DNA from 3 places in the Methylobacterium sp. Leaf111 genome. Region 1 is predicted to be linked to each of the others. Evidence: predicted binding sites of a transcription regulator. Region 1 holds the regulator's gene; each other region holds the start of a gene.

Region 1 (3,273 bases):
GGGATTATGCGCTGGAAGGTCCGCGCTGGGGAACGGGCGCGGCAGGCACGGGCGGCGGCACCGTCACCTGGGCCGTCGACGGCACGATCCCCACCGGCTTCGTGAGCCTCCTCCAGGCCGCCTTCGCTACCTGGGCCGCCGCCGCCGACATCGCCTTCCAGCAGGTGGCCGCAACGGCCAACGCCCAGATCGACTTCACCCTCGGGGGGATCGACGGGCTCGGCAAGACCCTGGGCTACGCCACCTATTCCTACAGCGGCCAGCGCATGCAGTCCGCGGAGGTGACCTTCGACAGCGGCGAGGGCTGGCACGCCTCCGGCGCCCGCATCGTCGGCACCCAGAACGTGGATCTCTCCCTGGTGGCGCTGCACGAGATCGGCCACGCGCTCGGCCTCGACCATTACGACGCCAAGCCCGAGGTGATGAACGCCATCCTCGACAGGGGCATCACGACCCTGGCGGCCGGCGACATCGCCGGGATCCAGGCCCTGTACGGTGCGCCGCCCGCCCCGGTGGTGGCCGCGGCGGCACAGACGAGCCCGGTCGCCGGCACCGCCGTCACGGCGGTCTATCGGTTCTACGACACCCGTACGGGGGATCACTTCTACACCACGAGCACGGCCGAGAAGGCGCAGATCGAAAAGACGCTGCCGTGGTTCACCTACGAGGGCACCCCGTGGGCGGCCCCGGCCCAGGGCGCCGACACGGTGGACGTGTTCCGGTTCTTCGACACGGCCTCGAACGCCCACTTCTTCACGACGAGCGTCGCCGAGCGAGATCAGGTCGTCAAGACGGCGCCGACCTACACGTACGAGGGCGTGGCCTTCGAGGCCTACGCGGATGCGGGCGCCCCCGGCGGCCTGACCCTGGAGCGCTTCTACAACACCCAGACCGGCCAGCATCACTTCGCCGGCAGTGCCGAGGAAGCCAACGGCATCAACCACGGCGCCGCCGGTCCGGGCTGGGTCGACGAGGGCAAGGCCTTCACCGTCCACCTGCCCACCGACGCGATGATTTTCGCCTAGGCGGCGGGCCCGGCTGTCCGCCTGACGGCTGGGCCGGCGCGCCTCGGGATCGGCTACTCGGCCTCGGCCTCGAACATCTCGTCGAAGGAGTAGCCCGAGCCGCGGACCGTGCGGATCGGGTCGCTCTGGCGCGGGCGGTTCAGGGCCTTGCGCAGGCGCCCGACATGGACGTCGACCGTGCGCTCGTCGATGTAGATGTCGTGGCCCCAGACGCCGTCGAGGAGCTGCTCGCGCGAGAACACCCGGCCGGGGCTCTGCATCAGGAATTCGAGGAGCTTGAACTCGGTCGGCCCGAGATGGATCTCGCGGCCTTCCCGGCGGATGCGGTGGCTGACCCGGTCGAGCTCGATGTCGCCGGCCACCAGCAGGTTGGCGACGTGGGCCGGCTTGGCCCGGCGCAGCAGGGCGCGGACCCGGGCGAGGAGCTCCGGCACCGAGAACGGCTTCACGATGTAGTCGTCGGCGCCCGTTCCGAGGCCCCGGATGCGGTCGCCCTCCTCGCCCCGCGCCGTGAGCATGATGACAGGCAGCCGCTCGGTCTCGCGCCGGGCGCGGATGCGGCGGCAGAGCTCGATCCCCGACAGGGCCGGCAGCATCCAGTCGAGCAGGACGAGGTCGGGCACCTGCTCCTGCAGGCGCAGGTCCGCCTCGTCGCCGCGGGCGGCCGAGTCGACGATGAACCCCTCGGCCTCGAGGTTGTAGCGGAGGAGGAGGGTCAGGGCCTCCTCGTCCTCGACGATCAGGATACGCGTACTCATCGTGCGCTTTCGATCAGAGCGGCACGGGGGTCAGGCCGCGCCGGGCATGTCCACGGTGGCGTAGTTGGACGCGTCGTTCTTCGGGCGCTCGCGCTCGGCCAGGAGATTCTCGCCGGTGACGAGGTAGTGGATCGTCTCGGCGATGTTGGTGGTGTGGTCGCCGATGCGCTCGATGTTCTTGGCCACGAACAGGAGATGCGTGCAGAACGAGATGTTGCGCGGGTCCTCCATCATGTAGGTCAGGAGCTCGCGGAACAGGGAATTGTAGAGGGCGTCGATGGCGTCGTCGCGCTCCCAGACGTCGAGGGCCGCCTTGGTGTCGCGGCTGGCATAGGCGTCGAGGACGTCCTTGAGCTGCTCCTGCACCAGGTCGCTCATGTGCTGGACGCCGATGACGATCTTCTGCGGCTGGATCTGGTCGGCGATCGCCACGACGCGCTTGGCGACGTTCTTGGCGAGGTCGCCGATGCGTTCGAGATCGTTCGACACGCGGATCGCCGTCACGGTCTCGCGCAGGTCGATGGCCAGGGGCTGGCGCCGGGCGATGAGCAGGATCGCCCGCTCCTCGATCTCGCGCTGGAGGGTGTCGAGGCGGGCGTCGGCGGCGATCACCGCCTGGGCCAGGGGCGCGTCCCGGCGCACCAGGGCCTCGCCGGCCTCGGTCATCATCTTCTCGGCGATGCCGCCCATCTCGGAGATCGAGCGGCGCAGGTCCTCGAGGTCCGTATCGTAGGATTTGACGATGTGGTCGGGCATGGGGTTCGCTCCTCGATCGGGCCCGCCTGTCCGGGGCCCGCCCTGGCGGTGATGGGGGACGCGGGCCGAGACCGGCCGGCGGAGGATCAGCCGAAGCGGCCGGTGATGTAGTCCTGCGTCTGGCGCTTTTCCGGATTCATGAAGATGCGCGTGGTGGGCCCGAACTCCACCAGTTCGCCGAGATACATGAAGGCGGTGAACTGCGAGATGCGCGCCGCCTGCTGCATGTTGTGCGTGACGATGACGATGGTGAATTCCGAACGCAGCTGCTCGATCAGCTCCTCGATGCGGCCCGTCGAGATCGGGTCGAGGGCCGAGGTCGGCTCGTCGAACAGGATCACCTCGGGGCGCTGGGCCACCGTGCGGGCGATGCAGAGGCGCTGCTGCTGGCCGCCCGAGAGGCCCATGCCGGATTGCTTGAGCTTGTCCTTCACCTCGTCCCAGAGGGCGGCCTTGCGCAGGGATTCCTCGACGCGCATGTCGAGGTCGGCCTTGGGCAGCTTCTCGTAGAGGCGCAGGCCGAAGGCGACGTTGTCGTAGATCGACATCGGGAACGGGGTCGGCTTCTGGAACACCATGCCGATGCGCGAGCGCAGCTCGTTCAAGTCGACCCCGGAATCCAGGACGTTCTGGCCGTCGAGGAGGATCTCCCCTTCCGCGCGCTGGTCCGGATACAGGCTGTAGATCCGGTTGAAGGTGCGCAGCAGGGTGGACTTCCCGCAGCCCGACGGGCC
Region 2 (3,273 bases), on a different contig from region 1:
GAGGCCGTCGACCGAGCAATTGTCCGGCATCCCGAACCAGCCGTTCGTCGTGGTGGCCGACGAGAAGGTGGCGCCGACCTGGGCGATGCTCGGGTCGCCGCAGCGGACCAGGATCTCCCAGGTGAATCCGGTGGCGGCATGGTCGCCGTCGTCGGGGGTGAGCTCGACGATGTGGCCGAACCGGTTGTCGGCCCGCGGGTTGGCGGCGTCGACCTGATCGGCCTTGCGCTTCCCGTTGTTGGTCAGCATCACGTAGACCTTGCCGGTCTTCGGGTTGGCCTCGACGTCCTCGGGCCGGTCCATCTTGGTGGCCCCGAGCCGGTCGGCGGCGAGCCGGGCGCCGATCACCACGTCGGCCTGGGATGCAAAGCCGTTCTCGGGCGTCAGCGGACCCTGCCCGAAGACCAGCGGCATCCAGGTGCCGCGCCCGTCGGCGTCGAAGCGGGCGACATGCAGGGTGCCGGAATCGAGGAGGTCGCGGTCGCCGCTGTCGGCCCGGCCCAGGGTGACGAACTTGTAGACGTAGTCGAAACGCTCGTCGTCGCCCTGGTAGATCACGTACTGCCCGGCCTTCGCGACGATGCCGGCCGCGCCCTCGTGCTTGAAGCGCCCCAGGGCCGTGCGCTTCTTGGGGACGCTCGTCGGGTCGAAGGGGTCGATCTCCACCACCCAGCCGAAGCGGTTCGGCTCGTTGGGCTCGCGGCCGAGGTCGAAGCGCGGGTGGAAGCGGCCCCAGGCATAGGCGTTGGCCGGCAGGTTGAAGCGCTTATGGTTGGCGGCCTCCGGCGAGTCCTTCGGCAGGGCGCCGGAGAAGTAGTAGTTGATGTTCTCCTCGCAGGTCAGCCACGTGCCCCAGGGGGTCGTGCCGCCGGCGCAGTTGTTGATCATCCCGAGGGCCGACCGGCCGCTGGGATCGGCGCCGGTCCGCACCCGGTCGGTGCCGGCGGCCGGGCCGGTCAGCGCCATCGGCGTCGTGGCGGTGATGCGGCGGGCGTATTTGGAATCCGGCACCACCGTCCAGCGGCCGTCCCGGCGCCGGATCTCGAGGACCGAGCCGCCATGGGCCGCCATCTCGATGTCGACGAGCGCCCGGGTCATGCCCTGGAAGTCCACCGCCTTGCCGTCCTGGCGCCCGAGGCCGGGGAACATGAGTTCCTCGTTGGTGTATTCGTGGTTGACGACGAGGAGGCCGTGCGCCGCCGGGTCGGCCGCCCCCGGCATGGGGAAGTAGCCGACGAAGTCGTTGTTGTAGCCGAACTGCTGGACCTGTGCCGCCGCGGACTGATTGCGCGGGTCGAAGGCGGGCGCGCCGGGCAGCACCGGGTCGCCCCAGCGGATCAGGATCTCGGCATCGTGCCCGGCGGCGACGTGGTGGTGCGCGTCCGAGCCGGCCTCGATCTCCGCGAACGGGAATCGGGAGTCGCTGGCCGGCGACGCCGGACCCACCGCCCCGCCGGCGGCCAGGGCGCGGGGCGTCACCACCGCCGCGATGGCGCCGACCCCGAGGAGCCCGCGCAGGAGGTCGCGCCGGTCGAAGCGCGCCGCCACCACGTCGCCGAAGGTCGGGTTGGCGCTGCCGTTCGACCCGCGATCCTCGGCGGCCTCGGCGGCCTGCGAGCGGTTCTGGTTCGATGCGGTCATGGCGTGGCGGGTCCGGTGCGGGGCGCGGGCTGACGACCGTCCCCGCTACCCCGCCCGCATGGCACCGGTGTGACAGCGGCCGGTGCCCCGGCCACCGATCCTTAAGCCTTCCGGCGCGCCGCGGCGGCGGGCTTCTCGGCCGCAGCCTTGGTGCTCTTCGCCGGTTTCTTGGCGGCCGTCGCCTTCGCGGCGGGCTTGGCCGAGGCCTCGTCCCCGTCCGCTGCAGCCGTCTTCCCGGCGGCCTTCGCCGCAGGGGCCTTCTTGACCGCCGCCTTCTTCGCCGGGGCCTTGGCGCCCGCCGCCTTGCGGGCCGGAGCCTTCTTCTTGCCCCCGCCCGCGGCTTCCCGGGCGGCGATCAGCTCCAGTGCCTGGGGCAGGTCGACCGCCTCGGCCGCCATGGTCTTGGGCAGCGTCGCGTTGGTGGTGCCGTCGGTGACGTAGGGGCCGTACTTGCCCGACTTCACCACGATGGGCTTGCCCGTCTCCGGGTGCTCGCCGAGGGGCCGGCCCGGATCGGCCGCCGGCCCGCGCCGGCCGCCGCCCTGCTCCTTGGCGACGATGAGGTCGATGGCCCGGTTGGCGCCGATCTCCAGCACGTCGTCGTCGCGCCCGAGATTCGCGTACATCTTGCCGTGCTGCACGTACGGCCCGAAGCGCCCGAGATTGGCCAGGATCGGCTCGCCGGTCTCGGGGTGGCGGGCCACCTCGCGCGGCAGGGCGAGCAGCTTCAGGGCCATCTCCAGGTCGACCGAGGACGGGCTGGTGCCCTTCGGAATCGAGGAGCGCTTGGGCTTGGGCGCCTCCTTCTCGGCCGCGGCCTCGCCGAGCTGGACGAAGGGACCGAAGCGGCCGTCGCGCACCGTCACGGGCAGGCCGGAGGCGGGATCGTTGCCGAGCACCCGCGTGCCGGGCTGACCGCCGTTCTCCGACGAGCTCTCGCCGTCGCCCTCGACGCCCGAGGCGGCGAGCTGGCGGGTGTACTTGCACTCCGGATAGTTCGAGCAGCCCACGAAGGCGCCGAACTTGCCGAGCTTCAGGGAGAGCTGGCCGGAGCCGCAGGTGGGGCAGGTGCGCGGGTTCGAGCCGTCGGCCTTCTCCGGGAAGATGTGGGCGCCGAGCAGGTCGTTGAGCGCGTCGAGCACCTCCGCGACGCGCAGCTCCTTGGTGCCGGCGATCGCGGCGGAGAAGTCGCGCCAGAAGTCGCGCAGCACCTCGCGCCAGTCGATCTCGGCGTTCGAGACCCGGTCGAGCTGCGTCTCGAGGTCGGCGGTGAAGTCGTACTCGACGTAGCGCTTGAAGAAGCTCTCCAGGAAGCCGGTGACGAGGCGGCCCTTGTCCTCGGCCACGAGGCGCTTCTTGTCGATCCGCACGTATTCGCGGTCGCGCAGGGTCTGCAGCACGGCGGCGTAGGTGGAGGGCCGGCCGATGCCGAGCTCCTCCATGCGCTTGACGAGGCTGGCCTCGGAATAGCGCGGCGGCGGCTCGGTGAAGTGCTGGGTCGAGGCGATGCGCTCGCGCTTGAGCGGGTCGCCCGCCTTCATGGGCGGCAGGCGCCGGCCGTCCTCGTCCTCCTCGTCGTCCTTGCCCTCCTGGTAGAGGGTGAGGAAGCCGTCGAACTTCACCACCTGGCCG
Region 3 (3,273 bases), on a different contig from region 1:
TCGGCCTCGCTCCTCATCCTCGCGGTCTTCGTCGTCGGGCTCGTGGTGGCCCTGCTTCTCGTGGTGCCGCTCGCCGCCAATCAGGTCTCCGCCCTCGTGGCGACTCTGCCCGGCATGGTCTCGCGGCTGCAGGGCATCCTCGCCGAACGGGCCGGCCCACTGCTGCAGCGGGTGGGAGGCGCCGACGTGCTCACCGATCTGCAGTCGCAGGTCGGCACCTTGGTGGGACAGGGCGGCACCTGGTTCCTGACCTTCCTGAAATCCTTGTGGTCGGGCAGCCAAGCGCTGATCTCCATCGCATCGCTCCTCGTCGTCACGCCGGTGGTGGCATTCTACCTCCTCGTCGATTGGGACCGGATGATCGCGACCCTCGACGGCTGGGTGCCTCCCCGGCATCGCCCGGTGGTCCGGCGCCTCGGGCGCGAGATCGACGGGGCGGTGACGGGGTTCGTCCGCGGGCAGACCCTGGTCTGCCTCATCCTCGGCACCTTCTACGCCGTCGGCCTCTTCTTCGTCGGATTGAACTTCGGCGTCCTCATCGGCCTGATCGCCGGCTTCCTCACCTTTATCCCCTACGTGGGGACGCTGACCGGCTTCCTGCTCTCGGTCGGGGTCGCCCTGGCGCAGTTCTGGCCAGGTTCCGACTGGCTGCATATCGGCCTGACCATCGGGGTGTTCGTGGTGGGACAGTTCCTCGAAGGCAACATCATCTCGCCCAAGCTCGTGGGCGAATCGGTGGGTCTTCATCCGGTCTGGCTGATGTTCGCACTCCTCGCCTTCGGCTCGCTTTTCGGTTTCCTCGGGCTGTTGCTGGCCGTTCCGGTGGCGGCGTCCATCGGCGTGCTGGTCCGCTTCGTCCTGGAGCGTTACCTCCAGAGTCCGCTCTACTACGCGGACGCACCCGCGCTCCTGTCGAAGCCTGAACCCTGAATGGCAACCCGCGACACCGTCCCCCCGAAGCAGCTGGCCTTCGACCTGCCGGCCGACCCGCGCTACGGCCGCGAGGACTTCCTCGTGGGCCCGGCCAACGAGGCCGCCTATACGCTGGTCGAGGCTTGGCCCAACTGGCCCGACACGGTGTGCCTGCTCACCGGACCACCGGGGAGCGGCAAGAGCCATCTCGCCTCGATCTGGGCGACCCGCTCCCACGCCTGGACGGCCCAGGCTTCTGAGATCACCGCTGCTACGGTGCCGCGCTTCCTCTCCAACGGCGCCCTGGTGATCGAGGACATCGACCGAGTGGGAGCGGACGGGAGCGCGCCCCGCGACGAGGCGGCCCTGTTCCACCTCCTCAACCTCGCGCGCGAACGGGGCTGCCCGGTGCTGGTCACTTCCGCCACCTCGGTGGAGGGGCTGGGCCTGACGACGGCGGACCTGCGTTCCCGCCTGCGCCTCGCCCCCGGCGCCACCATCCTGCCCCCGGACGACGCCCTGTTGCGCGCGGTCCTCGTCAAGCTGTTCGTCGACCGGCAGCTGGTGGTGGATCTCGCCATCGTGGAGGCCCTGGCCCTGCGGATCGACCGTTCCCTCGGGCGCGCCCGAGAAGTGGTCACCGCCCTGGACCGGGATGCCCTCAGCCGGGGTCGACGCATCACCAAGCCACTGGCGCTGGCAGTGCTGGAGCGCCTTGGCTTCGGGCCCGAAGAACCGGAGGACGAGGACGAGACGGATCCCGGGGATCATGCCCCGATCTGACGGCGGCCTGGCTACACGACCAACGGCCGAAGATCGTCATGCAACCGTCACAAACGCCGGCCCGGCCCATGCTACGACGCCGACCCTCGAAGACCTGTAGGAGACGAACTCTTGGCGGACATGGACTCGGACACGACCGCATCGGATGCCGGAACCCCGCGTGTCACCGAGGGCCGCACGCGGGCTGCCCGGCCCGCCGCCCGGCGGACCGGGCAGCCCGCAGCGGTAGCCTCCAAACCTCAGCCGGGGAAGACGATCCGGGACGCGCTCGCGGATGCCAAGGCACCCGTATCCAATGCCCTGCCCGATGCCGATCTCGACCTGCCGCCTCCCGGAGACCTGCCGCTCCCTCCCGCCGAGGGCCTCCCAGGTGCGGAGGCGCGTGATTCCGTGCGGGAGGCAGGGCTCGCCCTGCGCCACTCGCCCGAGCGCTTCGTCAACCGCGAACTGTCCTGGCTCCAGTTCAATCGCCGGGTGTTGGAGGAGGCCTCGAACGCCAACCACCCCCTTCTGGAGCAGGTCCGGTTCCTCTCAATCTCGGCCAACAACCTCGACGAATTCTTCATGGTGCGCGTCGCTGGCCTGCACGACCAGGTTCGTGCCGGTCTCGTCCTGCCCTCGCAGGACGGCCTGACCCCGGCCGAGCAGCTGGCGCGGGTGGGGACCGAGGTCTCTCGCCTCGCCCTCGACCAGCAGGCGCGCTGGCGCGAGCTGCGCGGTGAACTCCTCGGCGTCGGCATCGAGCTCATGGAGCCCGCGGGCCTGACCCAGGATCACAAGGCGTGGCTGGAGGACTACTTCCTCAACCACGTCTTTCCGGTCCTGACGCCGCTCGCCATCGATCCGGCGCACCCGTTCCCGTTCATCCCGAATCTCGGCTCCACCATCGCACTGATGCTGGTGCGCCCCCGCGACGGCCGGACCCTACGCGCGTTGATCCGTTTGCCAGCGGTGCTCGACCGCTTCGTGCGCCTACCGGATGCCGAGAACGATGCGACCGCCCGCTTCATCGCCATCGAGCAGGTCATCGTGCTGTTCACCGGGCGGCTCTTCCCCGGCTATGCCTTGCGCGGACAGGGCGCGTTCCGCGTCATCCGCGACTCGGACCTCGAGATCGAGGAGGAGGCCGAGGATCTCGTCCTGCATTTCGAGACGGCCCTCAAGCAGCGCCGCCGCGGCGTCGTCATCCGGCTGGAGGTCGAGGCCGGGATGCCCGAGGACCTGCGTGCCTTCGTGGCCGACGAGCTCGAGATCAGCAGCGACGCGGTGATCTTCGTGGAGGGGATGCTCGCCCTCAACGAGCTATCGCAGATCGTCGGCATCGATCGGCCGGACCTGAAGTTCAAGTCCTACAACCCCCGCTTCCCCGAGCGCATTCGCGAGAGCGGCGGCGACGTCTTCGCGGCGATCCGACAGAAGGACTTCATCGTCCACCACCCCTACGAATCCTTCGATGCGGTGGTGCAGTTCCTCGCCCAGGCCGCCCGCGACCCCAACGTGGTGGCGATCAAGCAGACGCTCTACCGCACCTCCTCGAACTCGCCGATCGTTGCGGCCCTGGCGGAAGCCGCCGAGCTC

The links. Region 1 encodes PhoB, which activates phosphate uptake and scavenging genes when phosphate is short. Its sites were predicted from a motif close to TGTCATNNANCTGTCAT; they were not measured.
Region 2: the regulator PhoB is predicted to act here: its motif matches at 1,700-1,716, upstream of ASF41_RS05645 (PhoX family phosphatase).
Region 3: the regulator PhoB is predicted to act here: its motif matches at 1,730-1,746, upstream of ASF41_RS05895 (RNA degradosome polyphosphate kinase).

The regions. Positions count from the first base shown of each region.
Region 1 is NZ_LMNE01000073.1:41,430-44,702, reverse strand. It holds gene ASF41_RS21675 (matrixin family metalloprotease) at 1-1,025, shown strand, start outside; gene phoB (phosphate regulon transcriptional regulator PhoB) at 1,079-1,783, opposite strand; gene phoU (phosphate signaling complex protein PhoU) at 1,814-2,539, opposite strand; gene pstB (phosphate ABC transporter ATP-binding protein PstB) at 2,626-3,273, opposite strand, start outside.
Region 2 is NZ_LMNE01000004.1:8,960-12,232, forward strand. It holds gene ASF41_RS05645 (PhoX family phosphatase) at 1-1,641, opposite strand, end outside; gene topA (type I DNA topoisomerase) at 1,743-3,273, opposite strand, start outside.
Region 3 is NZ_LMNE01000004.1:61,679-64,951, forward strand. It holds gene ASF41_RS05885 (AI-2E family transporter) at 1-930, shown strand, start outside; gene ASF41_RS05890 (hypothetical protein) at 931-1,695, shown strand; gene ASF41_RS05895 (RNA degradosome polyphosphate kinase) at 1,816-3,273, shown strand, end outside.